3 regions of the Enterocloster bolteae genome follow, and region 1 is predicted to be linked to each of the others. Evidence: riboswitches for the same ligand, from Rfam matches in the RefSeq annotation. Region 1 holds a riboswitch; each other region holds the start of a gene.
The links. A riboswitch is a leader RNA that binds a small molecule or an ion and turns the genes downstream of it on or off. The one in region 1 is predicted to bind FMN.
Positions count from the first base shown of each region.

Region 2: it holds a riboswitch for FMN, as region 1 does, so the genes downstream of both, CGC65_RS04840 (ECF transporter S component) here and CGC65_RS02930 (ECF transporter S component) in region 1, are expected to answer to the same signal.
Region 3: it holds a riboswitch for FMN, as region 1 does, so the genes downstream of both, ribD (bifunctional diaminohydroxyphosphoribosylaminopyrimidine deaminase/5-amino-6-(5-phosphoribosylamino)uracil reductase RibD) here and CGC65_RS02930 (ECF transporter S component) in region 1, are expected to answer to the same signal.

Region 1 is NZ_CP022464.2:602,979-610,131, forward strand. Features, by position in the region: gene CGC65_RS02925 (creatininase family protein) at 1-493, opposite strand, end outside; gene CGC65_RS02930 (ECF transporter S component) at 532-1,140, opposite strand; FMN riboswitch at 1,290-1,408, opposite strand; gene CGC65_RS02935 (deoxyguanosinetriphosphate triphosphohydrolase) at 1,694-3,100, shown strand; gene CGC65_RS02940 (ribosomal maturation YjgA family protein) at 3,112-3,498, shown strand; gene CGC65_RS02945 (IS1096 element passenger TnpR family protein) at 3,495-5,267, shown strand; gene CGC65_RS02950 (hypothetical protein) at 5,290-5,463, shown strand; gene CGC65_RS02955 (sugar-binding transcriptional regulator) at 5,503-6,432, shown strand; gene CGC65_RS02960 (DAK2 domain-containing protein) at 6,606-7,153, shown strand, end outside.
Region 2 is NZ_CP022464.2:1,031,444-1,038,596, forward strand. Features, by position in the region: gene CGC65_RS04815 (ABC transporter substrate-binding protein) at 1-401, shown strand, start outside; gene CGC65_RS04820 (HAD family hydrolase) at 435-1,277, shown strand; gene CGC65_RS30870 (hypothetical protein) at 1,538-1,699, shown strand; gene CGC65_RS04830 (iron-containing alcohol dehydrogenase) at 1,740-2,924, shown strand; gene CGC65_RS04835 (nitroreductase family protein) at 3,055-3,645, shown strand; FMN riboswitch at 3,743-3,861, shown strand; gene CGC65_RS04840 (ECF transporter S component) at 4,094-4,720, shown strand; gene CGC65_RS04845 (helix-turn-helix domain-containing protein) at 4,717-5,637, opposite strand; gene CGC65_RS04850 (MBL fold metallo-hydrolase) at 5,838-6,647, opposite strand; gene CGC65_RS04855 (fructose-bisphosphatase class III) at 6,771-7,153, shown strand, end outside.
Region 3 is NZ_CP022464.2:1,475,474-1,482,626, reverse strand. Features, by position in the region: gene CGC65_RS06930 (peptidoglycan-binding domain-containing protein) at 1-986, opposite strand, end outside; gene CGC65_RS06925 (cytidylate kinase-like family protein) at 1,100-1,735, opposite strand; FMN riboswitch at 1,895-2,009, shown strand; gene ribD (bifunctional diaminohydroxyphosphoribosylaminopyrimidine deaminase/5-amino-6-(5-phosphoribosylamino)uracil reductase RibD) at 2,269-3,372, shown strand; gene CGC65_RS06915 (riboflavin synthase) at 3,354-4,034, shown strand; gene CGC65_RS06910 (bifunctional 3,4-dihydroxy-2-butanone-4-phosphate synthase/GTP cyclohydrolase II) at 4,126-5,343, shown strand; gene ribH (6,7-dimethyl-8-ribityllumazine synthase) at 5,414-5,941, shown strand; gene CGC65_RS06900 (hybrid sensor histidine kinase/response regulator) at 5,950-7,153, opposite strand, start outside.

The DNA of each region.
Region 1 (7,153 bases):
CCTCTGAAATGGTGGCCGTCACATCCGGATGGCTAAAGGCCCCGGATGAAAGAATGAAGGGAGAGATGCCGAACTCACTGCGAAGTTCCCTGCTCAAAACCTGTACAATAGGGGCATTTCCTCCATGGCACACCAGAAAGGCCAGCTTCTTAAACCCGTGGTGTACCAGGCTGGTGCTGATATCATACAGCATATGGTAATAGGTGTCGGGTTTCAATGTAATGGAGCCGCAGAAGTTCCTGTGTTCTGTGCTCAGACCTACGGGGATGACCGGAAATACCAGCATGGGAAAATCTGAATCCTCAGATGACGGCTCTCCTTCCAACTCCCTGCGTATATAGTCTGTCATGGCCTCTGCGATGATATCGTCCGTACCCAGAGGCGCCTGGTTTCCGTGCTGCTCCAGCGCGCCCAGGGGAATCAGTACAATGGTTTCATCCTTGTTGACCTGCTCCATCTCTAACCGGGTTAAGTCCCGATAATTTCGTATCATGTGTATAACCTCCTGATTGTTTTTTAACCCGCATTTCCTCACGCGGTTCTCACAGCCGGATAAACTGCCAGCAGTCTGGTGTACAGCAGATATCCCACAAAGCAGTTAAGTCCAAGCTTAATCAGGTTGAAGGGAATGGTAGCTAAAAAGATGAAGGTGGTCAGATCGCTGATGGCCGGATTGACCGCGGCCACCATGGTAATCACCTGGTTCAGAGGGAGTCCCATGGCCGCTGCATAAAGGGGTAGGGTGATAAATGCATTGCAGAAACAGGCGAACAGAGTCCGGATGGGGACGCTGACAGCCAATGACGCGATTGCTGCCCGGCGGGTCTTCCCGCCTTTTTTGTAAACTGCCCACATTGGGATTACAAACAATGCAACTCCGATGAGATTGGCAAATTCCCCTACATACATGGAATTGGTGCCTACCGTGATAAGCTTGATAATGATTTTAATGATTTCCACCCAGGCAGCTGAAGCAGGCCCCATGAGGAACAGGGCAATAATGGACGGAACATCGCTGAAGTCAATCTTGTAAAAGGGCGGCATCATTGGAACGGAAAATTCCAGTGACATGAGGGCGCCGGCAACTGCGGCCAGCATACCGGTGTAAATTAGTTTCTGAATACTCCATTTTGTTTTCATAGCAAATCCTCCTTGATAAGTGCTTTTGATACGGTGGTTCGGCAATGAATGAAGTTCCAGGAAACAAAAAATCTCAGGTTCCGGGGAACCTGAGATTAACTTCATAGTCAATATAAATAAGGGATAACACCCAATATTCATAGGAACAAAATTGTCTTCTCTCATCCAGACTATACTGTCGGTTTTGGAATCACACCAAATCAGCCGCATGCAGCGGGTCGCGGACTATACCGCCGGTAGGGAATTACACCCTGCCCCGAAGAACCTATTCATTTGCTTTTCTCATTTAAAACTATCACAAATAACAATGGATGTCAACTGCAAAAGATGCAGTTTTTTGTTGCTTTTTTCACGATTTTGTTGATAATAGATATAGACGCATGTTTAGGGCATAATCTGACATATAAAAGGCATATTTGACAGGGGAATCGACTTCCGATATACTAGAATGAAACGTATCCCGCGTTTTGTCCTGTCAGGGCCCGGTATTATTGCTGGGATTGATGGATTATAAGGGGCAGGACTCAGGCGGGAAAGCAGTAAGGAGGTATGTATGGATTGGCAGACACTGCTTTGCGACGACCGCATCCGCAGTTACAAGAAACAGTCCTCCACGGACCTGCGGACAGAGTTTGAGAAAGATTATCACCGTATTATCGGCAGTGCATCCTTTCGGCGCCTCCAGGATAAGACCCAGGTGTTTCCGCTGGACAGGAGTGATTTCATCCGTACCAGGCTGACTCACTCCCTGGAGGTTTCATCCCTGGCCAAATCCCTGGGACAGAACATATCGGAGAGCATCCGTACTATTATCAAGGATGAAACCTTTACACCGGAGCATAAGGCGGCGGTGTGTGACATTCTTCAGTGTGCCGGATTGATTCACGATATCGGGAATCCCCCTTTTGGCCACTTTGGCGAGACAGCCATTCAGGATTGGTTTAAGAAGAATCTGGAGAGACTTACATTTAAGGGGAGAACCCTGGCGGAGATTCTGGAACCCCAGATGGTACAGGACTTCTGCCATTTTGAGGGCAATACCCAGGCGTTCAGGGTGGTGACAAGGCTTCATTTCCTGGTGGATGAGCACGGCATGAACTTGACAAAAGCTCTCTTGGGAACTATTATCAAGTATCCGGTATCTTCCCTGGAGATTGACAAGGACAGCGGTGATATCCGAACGAAGAAGATGGGATATTTCCACGGCGACAGGGAGAATTTCCAGGATGTGCAGGAGTCTACCGGCACATTGGGAAAAAGGCATCCGTTGGCATTTATATTAGAAGCAGCGGATGATATTGCCTATAAGACGGCGGACATTGAGGATGCGGTTAAGAAGGGCTGTATTTCTTATGAACGCCTTTTGGCTGAGTTAAAGGCGTATAAGGCCGGCAGCCAGACAAACCATTATGTCCAGATTGTGTCATGGCTGGAGGAGAAGTATGGGAAGGCCGTGGGTAAGGGATATGACAGGCCGGACCAGTATGCGGTGCAGAACTGGATTATCAGCGTTCAGGGACAGATGATTTCAGGCGTTACGGAATGTTTTGCCGGCAACTATGAATCTATTATGGAGGGCACCTATACCAGAGACCTTTTTGCAGGTACGGATGTGGAGCTGTTGATGGAAGCGCTGGGGGATATTGCTTTGCGGTATGCGTTCAGCACCAGACCCATCCTGAAACTGGAGATAGCGGCACAGACAATATTTGATTTTCTTTTGGACCGGTTTGTGGATGCTGTGATTCCCTACGACACGGACCTGCCCATGACCCAGGTGCAGAAAAAGCTGGTTTCCCTTATATCTGACAATTATAAGATGATATATTCTATATGCGCCCGGGACAGGGATGAGGAGGAACGGCTGTATCTGCGTCTGCTGCTGGTGACGGATTATATCTGCGGCATGACAGACACATTTGCCAAGGATATGTATCAGGAACTCAATGGCATACGGTAGATGGAGGTCCAATGGATAGCGGGAAAAAATACAGGGCCAGGTGGGGATATCTGGCCGCAAGCATCATTGTATTTATAATTGAATTAATTATCGCCCTGTATGTTCACGATCGCATTATCAGACCTTATATAGGGGATATGCTGGTGGTGGTGCTGGTGTACTGCTTTGTCAGGGTGTTCGTACCAAGGGGCATGAAGCGGCTGCCGTTATATGTGTTTCTTTTTGCGGTATGTGTAGAGGTGCTGCAGTATTTCCGTCTGGCAGAGCTGCTGGGGCTGCAGGGGAACACTGCGGCCAGGATTATCCTGGGTTCTGTTTTTGACTGGAAGGATATTGCCTGTTACGGCACGGGATGCCTGCTTATACAAATATTTGAAATTCGAAGGAGGGCCTTATGAAAGGTTATCAGTTGAAAATTACCATAAAAGGCAGTAAACCGCCTATATGGAGACGCGTGGTGGTGCCGGAGCAGTTTACGTTTTGCCAGCTCCATCAGGTGATTCAGGAGGCCTTTGGCTGGTATGATTACCATTTGCACGAGTTTGAGTTTAAGAAACTGGGGCTGCTAATAAGGGATCCGGGAGAGGAAGACGATCTGATGGAGTCTTGCAGCTGCGATGTGCTGGAGGAAGGAACACAGATTGGAACGCTCATAACGGAGAACCCCCGTTTTATATATACCTACGACTTCGGGGATGCATGGGAACACCAGATTCTCATGGAAAAGGAAGTGGAGTATGAATACAGCTATCCCCAGGTGTTAAAGTATAAGGGAGACAATATTCCGGAGGACTGCGGCGGCATAGGCGGTTACTATGACCTGTTGGACCAGCTGGCTGACCCTGAAGCTGAGGAGCATGACTTGATGGAGGAATGGGCCAGCCGGCAGGGAATGGAAGAGTACGATTTGGATAAAGTGAATGCCAATTTAAAGGCACATCCGGCATTCGGACAAGGCGGAGCGGGAGACGGGCAGGAAAATGCAGCTCAGGAACGTGGGGTACAGGAGGACGCGGCTCAGGAACATGGGGCTCAGGAACATTTGGTACAGGCACATGCATCCCGGGAACATGCAGCCCACAAGCAGGTAACCGGCCTCCGGGATACTGAAAAGCCGGAAACACAGAGGCCGGCCCCAAGGGTAATCCACAGGCTGGAGGACCTGTTTTCCAGGTTTGAAAAGACCGAGCTTCTGCGCATTGCCAAGGTTCACCATATTGGGGGATGCGATGAGCTGGGAAAGAATAAGCTGGCCCCGGCTCTGGCTGCAGCCCTGCTGGATTCCCGGCGCATGGGTCAGTTTTTCGGCACCATAAGCGATGAAACCGCGGCAGAGTTTGAGAAGGCCGCAGCAGCCGGAGGAATGGAATACCAGGGGGACCTGGAAGCGCTCCGTTTTCTGCACTACGGCGGTTACTGCGGGTTTACCAGTATGGGCACAGCAGTTGTTCCTTCGGATGTGGCAGAGGCATATGATGAACTGAATACGGAGAAATTCCGGTCTGAGCGTCATTACCGCAGCCAGGTATGGGCCTGCTGTAAGGCGGCAGTATACCTTTACGGCGCCGCTGACGCGGGTCAGGTGGAGACAATCTGCAAGACAGTTGGCTGTGAGGCAGATGCAGGGGAAATCACCCGCCTTTGCCGTGAGATGAAAGGGGTCTGGACTGATTTTGCTTATTGGGACGGCCGGTTGATTGACTGGGATCTGGTTCAGGCAGATGCCTATAAAGATGTCTTGAATTATCAGAAGGGCAAGGAGTTTTATATACCTTCTGCCGCCCAGGTAAAGGAGATTGCCAGAACCGGAGCAGTGGAGATTAAGAGGCATATCCGTCCGCTGAAGGCATTTTTCCTGGCCATGGTTGGCTGCGATGAGGAGACTGCTCAGGAGGCAGCGTCCTCCATCCATCACCACATAAGGCTGGGGACAACGCCAAAAGCAGTGGAAGACATCATGGAGCATTTCGGACTGAACCTGGATTCCCAGGAAAAGATGAATGGATTCGATGAAATCATGGAACAGGTATGGAAGGAAACCAGGACGGTTGGAAGCTGTGGTTATAACCGGGTGGAGCTGGACGCCAAGACAGCCCGCATTGACCCGGATGCGCCCTGTCCCTGCGGCAGCGGTAAGCGTTACCGCCAGTGCTGCGGCCGTAAATAGGAAGCGGAGGTGGAATACAGCCATGTTTGAGCGTGTGGATTACAGAGTGGAACGGATTGATGGGGATTACGCTTATCTGAAGCGCACGGATGTTTTAGATGACGATGAGAAATGCGTGGCCAGGGCCCTTCTGCCTGGTGATATCAATGAGGGCAGCAGGCTGGCGTATGAGATGCTGGAGTATACGCTTTTGTGACATGCCAAAGAGGTCCAGGCGATATGAATAAGAGGCAGTATGGATAAGAAAACAGAGCGTCTGGTCAATGTGGCCAGAATGTATTATGAGCAGGACAGGACCCAGAGTGAGATTGCGGACAGATACGGTATATCCCGTCCCATGGTCAGCAAGCTTTTGAAGGAAGCGCGGGACCGGGGCATTGTCACCATCCGGATAAATGCACCCAAGGGGGAATCCGGCGGCGCGCCGTCACTGATGGAACTGGTGGGACGCTGCTTTGGGATTTATGACGGTGTGGCTGTACCCGGAGGGCCAAATGACCAGACTACCAATGAGGCTGTGGCAGAGGCGGCCATCTCTTATCTGTCAGAGCTGGGAGGCGCCAGCCTGGGCATTGGATGGGGCCATATCATAGGGGATGTTGTAAAGCATATGGAGCAGAAGGCGAAGCTGGTGCCCATAGGAACATTTGTCTGCCCGCTCATAGGAAACGGCGGCGTGGGGCTTAAGAATTACCACTCCAATGAACTGGTGCGTTCCATTGCGGAGCACAGCGGGGCCCAGCCCAGATTTATCTATTCACCGGCCTGCGTGCTTTCTGAGCAGGAGCTGAAACTGACCAGAGAGCTGGACAGCTACCATGAGATATATCATGTCTGGGAAAAACTGGATGTGGCGCTGGTCAATATCGGGAATTTTCCTTCGGTACCGGATTTTGCTTCGGAGGCCAGATATGGAGACCTGCTCATAAGGCAGAAGGCAGTGGGGCGGATCCTGAATTATTTTATGGACAGCCAGGGACATATCATCCGGTCAGATACGGATTACGCTATTCAGATTCCACTGGAGCTTCTGACCAGGACAAGGCATGTGGTGGGTATCTGTTCTGCCAATACCAGCCCAAAGGCATTCAGGGCAGCCTTAAAAACCGGTTACCTGAAACATTTTATTGCACCGGAGCATGTGGTCAGGGAAGCGTTAGAATAATATTGGGTTACATACGTAACCATAAATGCGCAGTTTGCTAAAGGGACTGCGCATTTTTTGTGCATTAGGGCAAAAAATAAAGATGGGAGCGATGAATAATTGACAAAGGAACTAACAAATGTTAATCTAAAATCATGAGTAATTTGGGGAAAATGCATGAGAGGAGGTTACATATGTTACTTTCAAAACCGGAAATTACAAAAATGTTCAGAAAAGCCGCCCAGGTCTGGAATGAGAACAAGGATTATCTCAGCGAAATTGATTCCAGATTCGGCGACGGGGACCACGGCGTTACCATTGGAAAGATTGCCGGTCTGATCGAGAAGAGCCTGGATGGCTGGGATGACGATGACGTGGAGACATTTCTGGAGGACCTGGGAGACAATACCATGGAGATCGGAGGAGGAAGCGCAGGTCCATTATACGGAACCATGATAGGAGGACTGTCAGGTCCCCTGGAAGGGAATAAACCCATTGATGCAGGTACTCTGAAGGAAATGTTTACGGAATGCCTGTCGGCCATGGAAGACATCACTAACGCAGGCGTGGGGGACAAGACCATGATGGATGCCCTGATTCCTGCTGTGGAAGCAGCCCAGAAAGCAAAGGACGATGTGATGGCTGTGCTGGAGGCGGCCAAGGGGGCAGCGGCCAGGGGCGCAAAGGAAAGCGAACAGTATGTGTCCAAGTATGGCAGGGCGAGAAGCTATAAGGAGAAGAC
Region 2 (7,153 bases), 430 kb from region 1:
TCATCCAGTCTGTGGGAGAGGGCAAGGAGTCAAAGCTCATTGGCTACACACCGTCCTCCAAGTACCGGGAGCGGGCTGACAAGGGGTGGAATATCGAATCTGAGCCCCTTAAGATGGAGCCTGTTTCCGGCGTGGCCTTCATGAACTTTGTGGCAGTGGTAAACGAGGCGCCTCATCCAAACGGAGCCAAGCTGCTGATTCGCTATCTGTTAGGCGGCGAAGATGGAAACGGAAATGGTATCAAACCATTCAACACCATCGGAGGATGGCCGGTACGCCCGGAGACAACCCCGGCAGAAGGCAATATCCCCTTGGAGGATATGAAGCTTTGGATGATTAATTATGACTTCGTCTATAAAAATCTGCAGGATGTACAGGATTACTGGTACCAGTTCCGGTAATATGCAGTGGCGTAAAGGAGAGGAGAGCTTCGGATGCCGGACATATTAGAGGGATACAGGAAGCAAAAGGAATATCTGATCTGCGTCGATTCAGACGGCTGTGCCATGGATACCATGGACTCAAAACATATAACCTGTTTCGGGCCCTGTCTGATTCCGGTCTGGGGGCTTTCACAATGGGAGCAGAAGATACGCAGGCGCTGGGATGAGATCAATCTTTACACCATGACCAGGGGAATCAACCGCTTTAAGGGCCTGGCCATGATTCTGGCAGAAATTGACCGGACATATAAAGCAGTGCCGGATGTGGATGCCTTTGTCCGATGGACAGGGGAAGCGCCGGAGTTGTCAAACCAGGCAGTAAAGGCCCAGTGGGAACGGACCGGAAAGGAGATATTCCGACAGGCACTGGAATGGTCTGAGGAAGTAAACCGGAAAATCGGGGCCATGCCGGAAGAAGCCAAATGCGCCTTTGACGGTGTGCGTGAGGCCCTTAAGGCGGCCCATGAGACAGCGGACGTGGCAGTGGTATCCTCTGCCAACAAAAAAGCGGTGGAGGAAGAATGGCAGAGACAGGGCCTGATGGAATATGTGGACGTGGTCCTGTCCCAGGACTCCGGGTCAAAGTCCGCCTGTATCAATGCTCTTCTGAAAAAGGGGTATTGCCCGGACCATGTGCTCATGGTGGGGGATGCGCCTGGGGACTGTGAAGCAGCGGCGGACAACGGGGTATATTACTATCCCATCCTGGTAAAGCATGAGGAGATGTCCTGGCGCCGGTTCCCGGCCGAGGCGCTAAAAAGGCTGGTCATGGGGGAATACGGAGGGGCCTGGCAGGAACAGATGGTGAGAACATTTCGCGATAATCTGTCCTGATGCCGGTATTTACATCTCCGGCTCTCCATCAGCAGCATGGTACATCTCCGGCTCTCCATCAGCAACATGGCATCACAAGTACCAGGCTGATGGAATCAGAGCATTTCCCCGGCAGGCTTTGCCTTGCAGTGAAGAATGGATTTTCAGGCCGCAGCGATGCTTCGTCTGCGGCCTTTTTTTGCGATCCGGGGAATGCGCGGCGTATTAATTTCCTGTTGGATTGTATGGGGTGTGCCTGGTTTTAATGGGGGGCGGGTGGGGTGAAACAGGCATTCCCTTCCTTTCATGGGGCTCTGGCAGGAGTCTGGTATTTCAGGCGGGGAGGAGAGTGGGGAAATGGGAAAGCGGGTATAAGGACAAACTGGCGCAGGGCTGAACAGGCAGCAGATTTAAGTGGAAAAAGCGCCCTGATTTATGTATAATGGAGACAGCGGTGAAAGCGGCATGAAGGAGGATTACATAATGGAAAATTTTGAGTTTTTTACACCAACCAGGATGATATTTGGAAAGAATACCCATCAGCAGGTAGGAAAGATTGTCAAGGAATACGGATTTAAGAAGGTGCTGGTGCATTTCGGCGGGTCCAGCGCTAAGAAGTCCGGACTTCTGGACGCAGTTACAGGCTCTCTTGAGACAGAGGGAATACAGTATGTGACGCTGGGGGGCGTACAGGCCAATCCCACTCTGTCTAAGGCCAAGGAGGGCATCGAACTGTGCCTGAAGGAGGGCGTGGATCTGGTGCTGGCTGTTGGAGGAGGCAGCGTGATTGACTCATCCAAGTGTATAGCAGACGGCGCAGGGAACCCGGATGTGGATGTATGGACCTATTTCCGCCAGGAGGCTGTGCCTGCCAGGGCATTGCCGGTGGGCGTCATTCTTACGCTTTCTGCCTCGGGCAGTGAAATGAGCGCGTCCTGTGTCATTACAAATGAGGAAAATGGATTTAAGCGGGGCTTTAACAGCGTGACCCACCGCCCGCTGTTTTCCATCTGCAACCCGGAGCTGACCTGCACGGTAAGCAAATACCAGACAGCCTGCGGAACAGTGGATATCATGATGCATACCCTGGAGCGGTATTTCAGCAAGACCAGGGATACGGAACTGACGGACCGCATAGCCGAGGCATTGTTAAAATCCACGGTGGAGGCAGGAAGGATTGCCGATAAAGATCCGGATAACTATGAAGCCAGAGCCGCTCTTATGTGGGGAGGAAGCCTTTCCCACAACGGGTTGACAGGGGCTGGAAGGGAGTTCTTCATGCAGGTCCACCAGCTGGAGCATGAGCTTTCCGGCATGTACCCATCCATTGCCCACGGAGCAGGTCTGGCAGCCCTGTGGCCATCCTGGGCCAGGTTTGTGTGCCCCAGTGATGTGAACCGCTTCGCACGTTATGCGGTCCAGGTGTGGAACATAGACATGGATTTTGACTGCCCTATGAACACGGCCCTGGCAGGAATCCGGGCCACAGAAGATTTCTATAAGAGCCTGGGTATGCCCTCTTCCTTAAAAGAACTGGGTGTGGAGGAAGAACGCCTGGAAGAAATGGCTGTCAAGTGCACCAACATGGGAAAGCGTACCCTGCCGGGCATCCGGGAACTGGGCAAGGAAGAGATGATGGAAATTTACAGGATGGCTTTGGGAGAGTAGCGGGTACAGGAGAATCGCGGATTCAGGAGAATCGCGGGTATGGAGATACCAGCCGCAGATGGATAATGGCCATAGAAGAATAATGGCCATAGGAGTTTAGCCTGCCCGGAAAATACGAAGGAGACAGAAAATGGATGCAATAGACAGGCGCAGAAGTATACGCAGGTTCTCAGACAAGGAAATACCCCATGAGGTTATCTGTAAAATTGTGGAAAGCGGGATAAAGGCACCGTCAGCAAAGAACAGGCAGCCATGGAAATTTATGGTCATTCAGGGACAGGCAAAAGAAAACATGCTGAGGGCGTTTCAGGCCGGAATCCAGCGGGAGAAGGCAGGAAAAGCTATGCTGCCGGACAGCAGCAGGCACCTGGGAGGCGCGGAGTACACGGTCCAAATCATGGAACAGGCGCCTGTGGTCATATTTGTCCTGAATCCCCTGGGGAAGGGGATGTTTTCTCCCCTCAACGACGAGGACAGGATTTATGAGCTCTGTAATATCCAGTCTGTCAGCGCGGCAATTGAGAATATGCTTTTGGAAGCAACGGATATGGGAATCGGCAGTCTGTGGATCTGCGACATATTCTTTGCCTATGAGGAGCTGTGCGCATGGATGGACTGCGGGGATGAGCTGGTGGCAGCCGTGGCCTTTGGGTATCCGGAGGAATCGCCGCCGCCACGTCCGCGCAAAAAGCTGGAGGACGTGGTAGTCTGGAAGCGCTGAGTCAGAACGTTGGGTTTGAAATGGGGAAATGGGGAAATTATGGCGCAGCCTATTGCCAACCACCCTCATATGTGCTATGATTCAGCTATAATTAAATAAAGTTCTTCGGGGCAGGGTGTGATTCCCTACCGGCGGTAATAGTCCGCGACCCGCTACGGCGGCTGATCTGGTGTGATTCCAGAACCGACAGTATAGTCTGGATGAGAGAAGAAGGTGTGTAAGTGGTAGATGAACAGGCCCCGGATTATTTGCGTATCCGGGGCTTTTATAGTGCACGCATTCCGAAGGACACATATACGCACGTAAGTGACCGGAAAACGGACACCAAGTGCTCATAACGGGCCCCTTCACTAGGTTCGTGGGAGACCTCACCAAGTGAAGGGTCATGTATCGCACGTAAGTGACCAAAATACGGTCACTAAGTGCTCATAACAAGGAGGATAGGGAAATGAAACAGAATCACTTACTCAGTGTAAGGAATGTAACCGTCATGGCCATGTTCGGCGCCCTGGCGGCAGTGCTTATGATTTTTGAGGTGCCGCTTCCATTTATCGCGCCGTCATTTTACGGCATGGATATCAGTGAGGTGCCGGTGCTTGTGGGTACCTTTGCCCTGGGGCCTGTGGCAGGCGTTGTCATGGAACTGGTGAAAATACTGGTGAAGCTGATACTAAAGCCTACCAGCACGGGATTTGTGGGGGAGTTTGCCAATTTTTGCTTTGGATGCTCCCTTGTGCTGCCGGCCGGTATTATTTACAGGCTTAAAAAGACGAAAAAGGGGGCTGTCATGGGAATGGCTGCGGGAACTGTAATCATGACAATTGTGGCTGTGATACTCAATGCGGTTGTTATGCTTCCGTTCTATTCCCATTTCATGCCCCTGGACACCATCATTGCTGCAGGCGCGGCCATCAACCCGGCTATCAGCAATGTGTGGACATTCGTAATCCTGGCTGTAGGCCCCTTTAATATACTGAAAGGCGCCATTGTAAGCCTGCTCACCGCCCTGGTCTATAAAAGGGTCAGCGTTATCATCCATTCGGATTCAGGACGGCGGGCGGTTAAGGCTTCTTAAGGATTAACAGCCGGCGCCGGGTGTGAATGAGATGAGGATACAGCCTGTTTTACCGGAAGCATTTCGATATATCCCCTGGTCCCTATGGGTTCCAGCTGAATTCTGGGATTTTCAGGGTCAGGGGCCAGACCGATGACCGACAGATCGTAACGTTCCATGGCTGTCTGAACCATCTGTATGGCCTGGCAGAAGTCCTCTTCCTCGAAGGGCTCTCCCTGAAACATGAGGTAACTGGCAGCCGGCAGCTGGATTACATCAAAGCCCTCCGGCACAGGACCGCTGTAGTCTGAGGATACTTCCACGCCCTGAACGTATTGGGATGTACCCTCCGGGCGGTATTGTTCGGGGAGCCAGAGGCATAACGGTTCGCCGCTTATGGATTTGATGCTGGTGAGAAGTCCCCACACATCACAGCCGGCTTCATTGCAGTAGGTCATGTAATCATACGCCTGGATGCCCCGCTTAAGGATGACCTTGCGGGCTGGTTTTTCAATGACCTGAATAAATACGTTCTTAATTTGTTCCATATTCATGGGCTCCTTTTCTGTGAATCTGTATTTTACGCCGTAGGGGGTCATCAGATACAGGGGAACGGGATGAGCGGCGTATTCACGGGGATTACAGCCGAATTCGCGGAGAAATGCCCTCTGGTATCCGTCCACGCTTCCGAATCCCAAATCAAAAGCAACATCAATGACTTTGCAGTCCTCGTCCCGCAGCCGCAGGGCGGACCGGGACAGTTTGTAACGCCGGATGTAGTCAGCCGGCGAAAGACCGGTCAGCTTCCTGAACAGCCTGGCAGAATACCAGGGAGAAAAATGGGAGGCCTTCGATAAATCAGCCAGAGTAATGGACTCCTGCCAGTGGCTCTCTATATAATCCTGCATTCTTTGGACTGCTTCTATCTGTTCTTTCATCTGTATCACCTCCGACGTTTATCATTATACAGAACCGGAAAAAGGATTTCTCGACTATTCTTGCCCATGTAAGTAAAAAACCACCACGGCAATATAGAACCGTGGTGATTTCCTATCTCTTAACATAACTCTGTAATCCGCCGTAGATAAATCCGCCGTACACGAATCCTGTGTACACGAATGCGGCGTACACCGCACGTTTACAGCGGGATGATTTCCCCGTCATCCGGCACCAGCAGATTGCCGTCATAGTATTCCCTGCCCTCAGCCGTATATAGGGCTTTGCGCTCCGACAGGTGTTTGTCCTCCGTATGCCATAGCACAAGGTTGGGGATGGAGAGCTCCTTTGCCAGCTCGCAGGCCTCTTTTACCGTGCTGTGGTGTTTTTCATAGGGTTCGAAGATATCACGGTCGCGGTACAGGCAGAAGGCTTCGTGAAGCAGCCAGTCACTGCCTTCCACGTAGGGGCGGCACTCCGCGTTGTACGGCTCATCCCCTGCGCAGGTAAACCGGCGGCCGTTTTTCAGAGTGGTGGTAAATCCGAACTGCCTGGCCTTGGTGGACAGGATGTCAAAGAAGGTGACGTCATAGTCCAAGATATGGACTGTCTCGCCGTCCTCCACCGGCACCAGGAAAATGCGGCTTCCAATCATCTTATAGAACTTGCCCTGGATCGTCAGGCGGCAGATGGTGGAGATGGTATCCACCAGTCCCTGGTGGCAGTAAATCTGCAGCTCGCCTTCATACTTTCCTTTTTTCATGGCAGCAGCCACCATGCGCACCATCCACACAATACCCATGATGTGGTCCGTGTGCTCATGGGTGACGAAAATGTTGTGGATATGGCACAGGTCCACATCCATATCCTCCAGGATGCGCAGGATGCCGTTTCCTCCTCCTGCATCCACCATGAAATATTCATCCCCGTCCTTTATGGCAAAACAGGTATTATAACAGCGGGTGGCCTGGGCGTTTCCTGTTCCAAATACGTATAATTCCTCCATTGGCATCTCTTCTCCTTAGAAAAAATTTAGATAATCTTAAACCTTTGTTCAGTTGGAAAAACTTTTCATTTCATTAAGAATATGTTACTATAACTTTAAATAAAATGCAATTGGGATTGGGGGAATATGATGATGAGGGATTTGGCATATCTTAAGCTCCTGGCAAAAGAATACCCCACAGTAAAGGAAGCCACCAGTGAAATTGTCAATCTGACAGCGATTTGCAGTCTTCCCAAGGGAACCGAATATTTTTTCAGCGACTTGCACGGGGAATATGAGGCGTTTATACACCTGCTGCGTTCTTCGTCCGGCATTACCCGGGAGAAAATCAAGGAGACCTTCGGCCACCTGATTCCCGAGGAGGAGCAGGTACAGCTGGCAAACCTGATTTATTATCCGGAGCGGAACCTGGCCCGTATGATGAAACAGGGGCACTACACCGAGGATTGGCAGAAAATCACCATCTACCGTCTGGTACAAAGCTGCAAGGAGGTGTCCTCCAAGTACACCCG
Region 3 (7,153 bases), 870 kb from region 1:
GCCGGTATCCCGGATATCTGCTCCGCTGTGTTTACATAAATGCTGTCCCCGTAAAAATGACGCAGAATCTCAATGGGACTGTAGCCCTGCTCTCCAAGGGAGCATGACCCCCACTGTGTCATCCAGTTCGGACACTGGACCTGGCGCCCGTCACAGTACTGGGTCAGGATAGGCTGTCTCACACCCGGACGGGACAGGTAGTTATCAAATATCTCATCCACGATCAGGCTGATGCTCTCGAATATATTCCTTCCATATATCCACTTGTGGTCAAAGGCAGTGGAGGACGTGATGGTGAAATCATAGCCCTGGTTCCTGTACCACTCAGTGTATACCCGGTTCAGGGTAAAGGACATGATTGCCAGCACATTGGCTGTTATGGTGGCCCTGGGCCAGGTGGAATATATTTCGCTGGATGCCACATTTTTTATGTAGTCCCTGTAGGGCACATAATAGTCCTTGGCCGTACTGTCCGTTGGCACCCCGTCATGGACCACCACGGTTTGAGGCACTACCACCCGGCTGAGTACGATTTCCCCGCTCTCGTTCACTGGTTTTATCTCTGGTTCCGCTATCTTTGGGGGATAATTCCCGTACAGGGTATGATCCGGTATCACCACCGGGTCTTCGGGAGGTGTTTCCCCGCCAACCGGTGTCATGACTGCCGGCTGTATGGCCGTGGCCTGGGCCAGTATCTCGGTGCCTGATATGGCCAGAGGCTCAAAGCCCTCTGCCTCCACCATCAGGTTATATTCTGAATAGGGCTGGATAATGCTTGGTTCCAGACTGTATTCCACAGGGGGCGCCGGAAGCTGCACCTGCTCTGTCTGGCCTGAACTGTTGGTGGTCAGCTGCTCCACCGTGCGGTCCGGTTCTCCTTTATAGCTGATAGTGACCCTGGCGTTCTGTATGGGAAAATTATTCTGTATGTTGATTACGTTAATCTGCAGCAGTCCACTGGATGTCCGTTCTGGATTGGTTGCCATGTAATACCTCGCAGTTTCTTTTCATTACCTAAATATAATACGGCCCAGCCTATTATATGCATGTATTTTCCCCTAAACCTGAAAAGTGCAGCTTAGGGGCAGGTTCCGGCACGCTACAGCTCATATTCCTTAATCCGCAAATAGGCACGTATGGCTTCCATGGCCCCCTCTGTTCCCAGGGATGCCGTGTTCAGCATCAGGTCGTAGTTCTCCACATTTTCCCAGTCGCGGCCTGTGTAGTACCGGTGGTAATCCCTCCGCTCCCTGTCAATGCGCTTGATGTTCTTCCTGATATCCCTGGGCTCATAATAGCCCAGATCGCTGATTCGCTTTTCCCGGTATTCCATATCCGCGTACAGGAATACTCTTACCAGACCTTCCGCGCCCTCCAGCACATAGTCGGCACAGCGCCCCATGATAACACAGCTCTCCTCCGCCGCCAGCTTTCGTATAACCTCGGACTGGAACCGGAACAGATTGTCCGCCGACACCAGGTCGGAGCCAAAGGAAGGACTTCCCTTTTCCGGGGTCAGGCTCTTGATAATCTTATACAAAAGCTTGTTTCCCGCCTTCTCGTCTGCCAGATAGTAATAGCTCTCCTTGATACCGCTTTGGTCTGAATTCATGCGCAGGATATTCTTGTCATAGAAATGGATTCCCAGTTCCTTGGCCAGCCTGGCGCCGATTTCACTGCCGCCGCTGCCGTACTGTCTGCCAATGGTCACAATGAGTTTCTTTCCTTCCTTCATACGCCCATCCTCCTGTTCTGACAGCGCAGGCCCACGCCTGCTTCCATGGTTTGCTTTCATGGTTTCATTATAGCACAATGCGCCCTGAGATTTAACCGTTATTCCAAAAATCCTTCTTGACATACCGCCGCACAGTGCTTATAATAACACTCAATTGAATAATATCTTCAGGGCAGGGTGCAATTCCCTACCGGTGGTACAGCCCACGAGCCGCAAGGCATGATTCGGTGAAACTCCGAAGCCGACAGTACAGTCTGGATGAAAGAAGATGGAACGATGACATGGACGCGCTTATGCGCTTTTTGTGGCTGGTTGAAAGTGCCCTGGAATGAACTATCATTCCAGGGCTTTTGTGTACCTCCCACCCCCATGCCCTCCATATGGCACAGAAACTGTGCCTTGGGTTTTATATTTTCTGCCTTGAACGATACCGGTTCAAGGCATTTTTTATAGCTGTTTTTTACAGCTATGAACCAGGGGACAGGCCATGGCTGCGCCATGCGTGTCCCATCATTTGTAAAGGAGGCACCGCATTGAACGATTCTGATTACATGTCCATCGCACTGAAACTGGCCAGAAAGGGCTGCAAAAAGGTCAGCCCCAATCCCATGGCGGGTGCTGTCATTGTCAGGGAGGGCCGTATCATCGGACAGGGCAGCCACCTTTATTTCGGTGGGCCCCATGCAGAGCGGAATGCCCTTGCATCCCTGACCGAATCTCCCAGGGGCGCAACCCTGTATGTAACCCTGGAGCCCTGCTGCCATCACGGCAAGACCCCGCCCTGCACGGATGCCATCATAGAAAGCGGCATCCGCCGGGTGGTCATAGGCACAAGAGATCCCAATCCCATGGTATCCGGCAAGGGCACCAAAATCTTAGTAGCCAACGGCATTGAAGTGACAGAAGGTATTCTGGAAGAAGAATGCAGGGAACTCAACCACGTATTCTTCCACTACATAAAGACCGGCCGGCCCCTTGTTATCATGAAATATGCCATGACACTGGATGGCAAGACAGCCACCTTTGCCGGGCATTCCCGATGGATTACCGGGGAGAGAGCGCGCCGAAGGGTCCATGAGGACAGAAGCAGGTATTCTGCTGTCATGTGCGGTGTGGAAACCATACTGGCCGATGATTCCCTGCTTACATGCCGTCTCCCGGATACCAGGAATCCGGTGCGGATTATCTGCGATTCACAGCTTCGCACACCGCCGGATTCCCAGGTCGCTGCCACCTGCTCCCAGGCCAGGACCATACTGGCCACCTGCTGTCCTGACAGGGAAGCATGGCTTCCCTATGAAGAAAAGGGCTGTGAAATCCTCCTCCTTCCGCCCCGTGAGGGACGCGTGGATCTGAATGCCCTCACAGAACGCCTGGGACAGATGGGCATTGACAGCGTCCTGCTGGAAGGCGGTTCCACCCTCAACTGGTCCGCCCTGAACCAGGGAATCGTAAACAGAGTGCAGGCCTATATTTCCCCCGGACTCTTTGGAGGCGCAACCGCCAAAACACCTGTGGGAGGCAGAGGGGTGGAATTCCCATACCAGGGCTTTTCCCTGGGAAAGACCAAAATCACGGTCCTGGACCAGGACATTCTTATCGAAGGGGAGTTGATGCCATGTTCACAGGAATCATAGAGGAAACCGGAATCCTGATGTCTGTTCAGGGCGGTTTATCCGGTTCCCGCCTGGCCGTCAAAGCAGACAGAGTCCTGGAGGACATTCAAAAAGGAGACAGCATTGCCGTCAACGGTGTCTGCCTTACCGCATATTCCTTTGATTCCGGCTGTTTTTATGCGGATGTAATGCCTGAAACCCTGAAGCGTTCCAATCTCGCCCGTCTTCCCGCGGGAAGTCCCCTTAACCTGGAACGGGCCATGACGGCAGGCGGCAGGTTCGGCGGACATATTGTGTCAGGCCATATTGACGGCACCGGGACCATTGTGAGTATTGCCCGGGACGGCAACGCCCTGTGGTACACCGTCCGCTCTGACCCGTCCATCCTGCGCCGCATCATCGAAAAGGGTTCCATTGCCATAGACGGAGTCAGCCTGACGGTTGCCCGGGTAAGGGATCAGGATTTTTGCGTATCCCTGATTCCCCATACAGCCTTCTGTACCACTCTGGGAACCCTGAAACCAGGCTGCGTGGTCAATCTGGAAAACGACTGTGTGGGGAAATATATCGAAAAATTCATAAAAATCCCCCCGCCATTCCACTGCACAGAAGGGGTGGACAGCAAAAGCACGGGGACCGGCAGCCGAATCACGCCGGAACTGCTCAAACAATATGGATTTTGAGCGGCGCCAGTACCGGACAGCAAATAAACGAATCATTAAAAACAGGACACCTGAATTGTCCCCATTAAAAACAAGGAGGATTTATCGCACCATGGAAGGATTCAACACCATAAAAGGATTCAGCACCATAGAAGAAGTACTGGACGAACTGCGCCAGGGAAAAATCGTACTGGTGACAGACGATGAAAACAGGGAAAATGAGGGCGATTTTATCTGCGCCGCCCAACATGCAACCACGGAAAACGTGAATTTCATGGCAGTGCACGGCAAAGGCCTTATCTGCATGCCCATGAGCCCGGAACTGTGTACAAGGCTTAAGCTTCCCCAGATGGTATCCCACAATTCCGACAACCACGAGACAGCCTTTACTGTTTCCATTGACCACATAAGCACCTCCACCGGCATTTCCGCGGCCGAACGGGGCGTAACGGCCAGACAGTGTGTAAATGCCCGGTCCCGGCCTGAGGATTTCCGGCGTCCCGGCCACATGTTTCCGCTGGCAGCCAGAAAAAACGGAGTGCTGGAACGGGCCGGACATACCGAAGCCACCGTTGACCTGATGCGCCTGGCCGGTCTCAGTGAATGCGGGCTCTGCTGTGAAATCATGAAGGAGGATGGAACCATGATGCGGATGCCCCAGCTCCTTAAGCTGGCCGGACAATGGAATATGAAAATCACCACCATCAAGGCTCTCCAGAACTACCGCAAACAGCACGATAAGCTTGTGGAATGCGCTGCCGTCACCCATATGCCAACCCGTTACGGCACCTTTAAAGCTTACGGCTACAGGAACCTGCTGAACGGGGAACATCATGTAGCTTTGGTAAAAGGAGAGATCGGGGACGGCCGGGACTTGTTATGCCGGGTCCACTCGGAATGCCTGACCGGCGACGCCTTTGGCTCCCTGCGCTGCGACTGCGGACAGCAGTTTGCCGCTGCCATGGCCCGGATTGAGCAGGAAGAACGGGGAGTTCTCCTCTACATGCGCCAGGAAGGCCGGGGCATCGGGCTTCTCAATAAACTCCGGGCCTATGAATTTCAGGACCAGGGCATGGATACCCTGGAAGCCAATCTGGCTCTGGGTTTTCCGGGGGATTTGAGGGAATATTTTATAGGAGCACAGATATTAAGAGACCTGGGAGCCAGGAGCCTGCGGCTTCTGACCAATAACCCGGATAAGGTATACCAGCTCTCGGGTTTTGGCCTGGAAATCAAAGAACGGGTGCCTATCCGGATGGCGCCAACGGTTCATGATCTGTTCTATCTAAAGACAAAGGAGCAGCGCATGGGACATTTGATGCACTATTAAAAACCTGATTCATTATTGAGAAACTTCATTATTAAGAAACTGCCATCTATCCAGAATAGGAGAATCCGCCATGTATATATTAGAAGGAAAACTTGTTCCTAAAAAAATAAGGGTAGGCATTGTCGCCTCCCGTTTCAACGAATTCATTACCTCCAGGCTTCTGTCCGGCGCCCTGGACTGCCTGCGGCGCCATGAGGTGCCGGAGGACGATATCACCGTGGCCTGGGTTCCGGGCGCCTTTGAGATACCGCTCATCGCCTCCCGCATGGCTGCCAGCAGACGGTATGACGCCGTCATATGCCTGGGCGCCGTAATCCGTGGCAGCACCAGCCACTATGACTATGTGTGCAGCGAGGTCTCCAAGGGCATTGCCCAGGCATCCCTTGCCGCCAAAATCCCGGTTATGTTCGGCGTGCTGACCACTGAAAACATTGAGCAGGCCATTGAACGTGCCGGGACCAAAGCAGGCAACAAGGGCTATGACTGCGCTGCGGGAGCCATCGAGATGGTAAATCTGATACATGAACTGGACAAAAGAACGGCGGATAACAGCTTATCCGTCACACCCTTCGTCCAGGAGGAACCTTGCCGCCAATAGCACGCTGCTTATAAATGCTTCTTCAGCTCATCCAGCACTGCCTCCATATCCAGAGGCTTCACCAGATAACCGTTCATGCCTGCCTCATAGGCCCTGGCCTTATCCTCCTCAAAGGCATTGGCCGTCATGGCCAGTATGGGAATTCTGTCCGTGTTCTCATCCTCCATGGCGCGGATGGTTCTGGTGGCCTCCAGTCCGTCCATCCGGGGCATGCGTATATCCATGAGCACAGCGGAAAAATATCCGGCCCCTCTGGACTTATACAGGTTCACTGCCTCCTGGCCGTCCTCTGCGGTTTCCACCTCCATGCCCCGCATCTCCAGAAGGGTTCTGGCAATCTCACGGTTCAGCTCGTTGTCATCTGCCAGCAGCACCCGGCAGCCCGAAAAGTCCTCCCGCTCCTTTTCAGCCCCCTTCTCTTCTGATCGGTTCACTGCCCGGGCAAAAGCATCGTATATGGTACCCCCAAACAACGGCTTTGAAATGAAACAGTTTACCCCCGCATTTCTGGCCTCATCCTCGATGCGGCTCCAGTCGTAGGCGGATATCATAATAATGGTGGTATCCGGCCCAACTAAAGCCCGAATGCGCCTGGCTGTTTCCACACCGTCCATATCAGGCATCTTCCAGTCGATCATGGCAATATCGTAATGCCTGTTCTCTTCCAGCAGACGCTGCACCTCCTCCACAGCCCTGAAACCGGAATCCACCCAGAGGGATTGGGCCCCGGCCTTCTCAAGTATGGATGTGGCCTGGCTGCCCACCAGCGGGTCGTCATCCACCACCAGCACGGCCAGGCCCTGAAGCAGCTCCCGCTTCTTTCTCTGGCGCTCCATCTCCTGGTCATCCTCCGCCAGTTTAAAAGGCAGTGTGACCGTAAATACGGATCCCTTTTCTTTCTCACTTTCCACCTCAATGCTGCCGCCCATGAGCTGGACCAGATTATATACAATGGAAAGACCCAGACCGCTTCCAATGTTGTTGCGGGCTGTTTCCGGCGCCTCCTGTTCAAACGGCATGAACAGGCGGCTGCGGAACTCCCTGGACATCCCGATTCCTGTATCCTTCACCTGGAACCTCAGATAGGAAAATCCATTGGTCCGCTTCTGCTCCTCAATCTGAATCTGAATCCTTCCTCCTGCCCGTGTGAATTTCAGCGCATTGGACAGCAGGTTCATGAGAATCTGTTTCAGGCGCAGCGGATCTCCTATA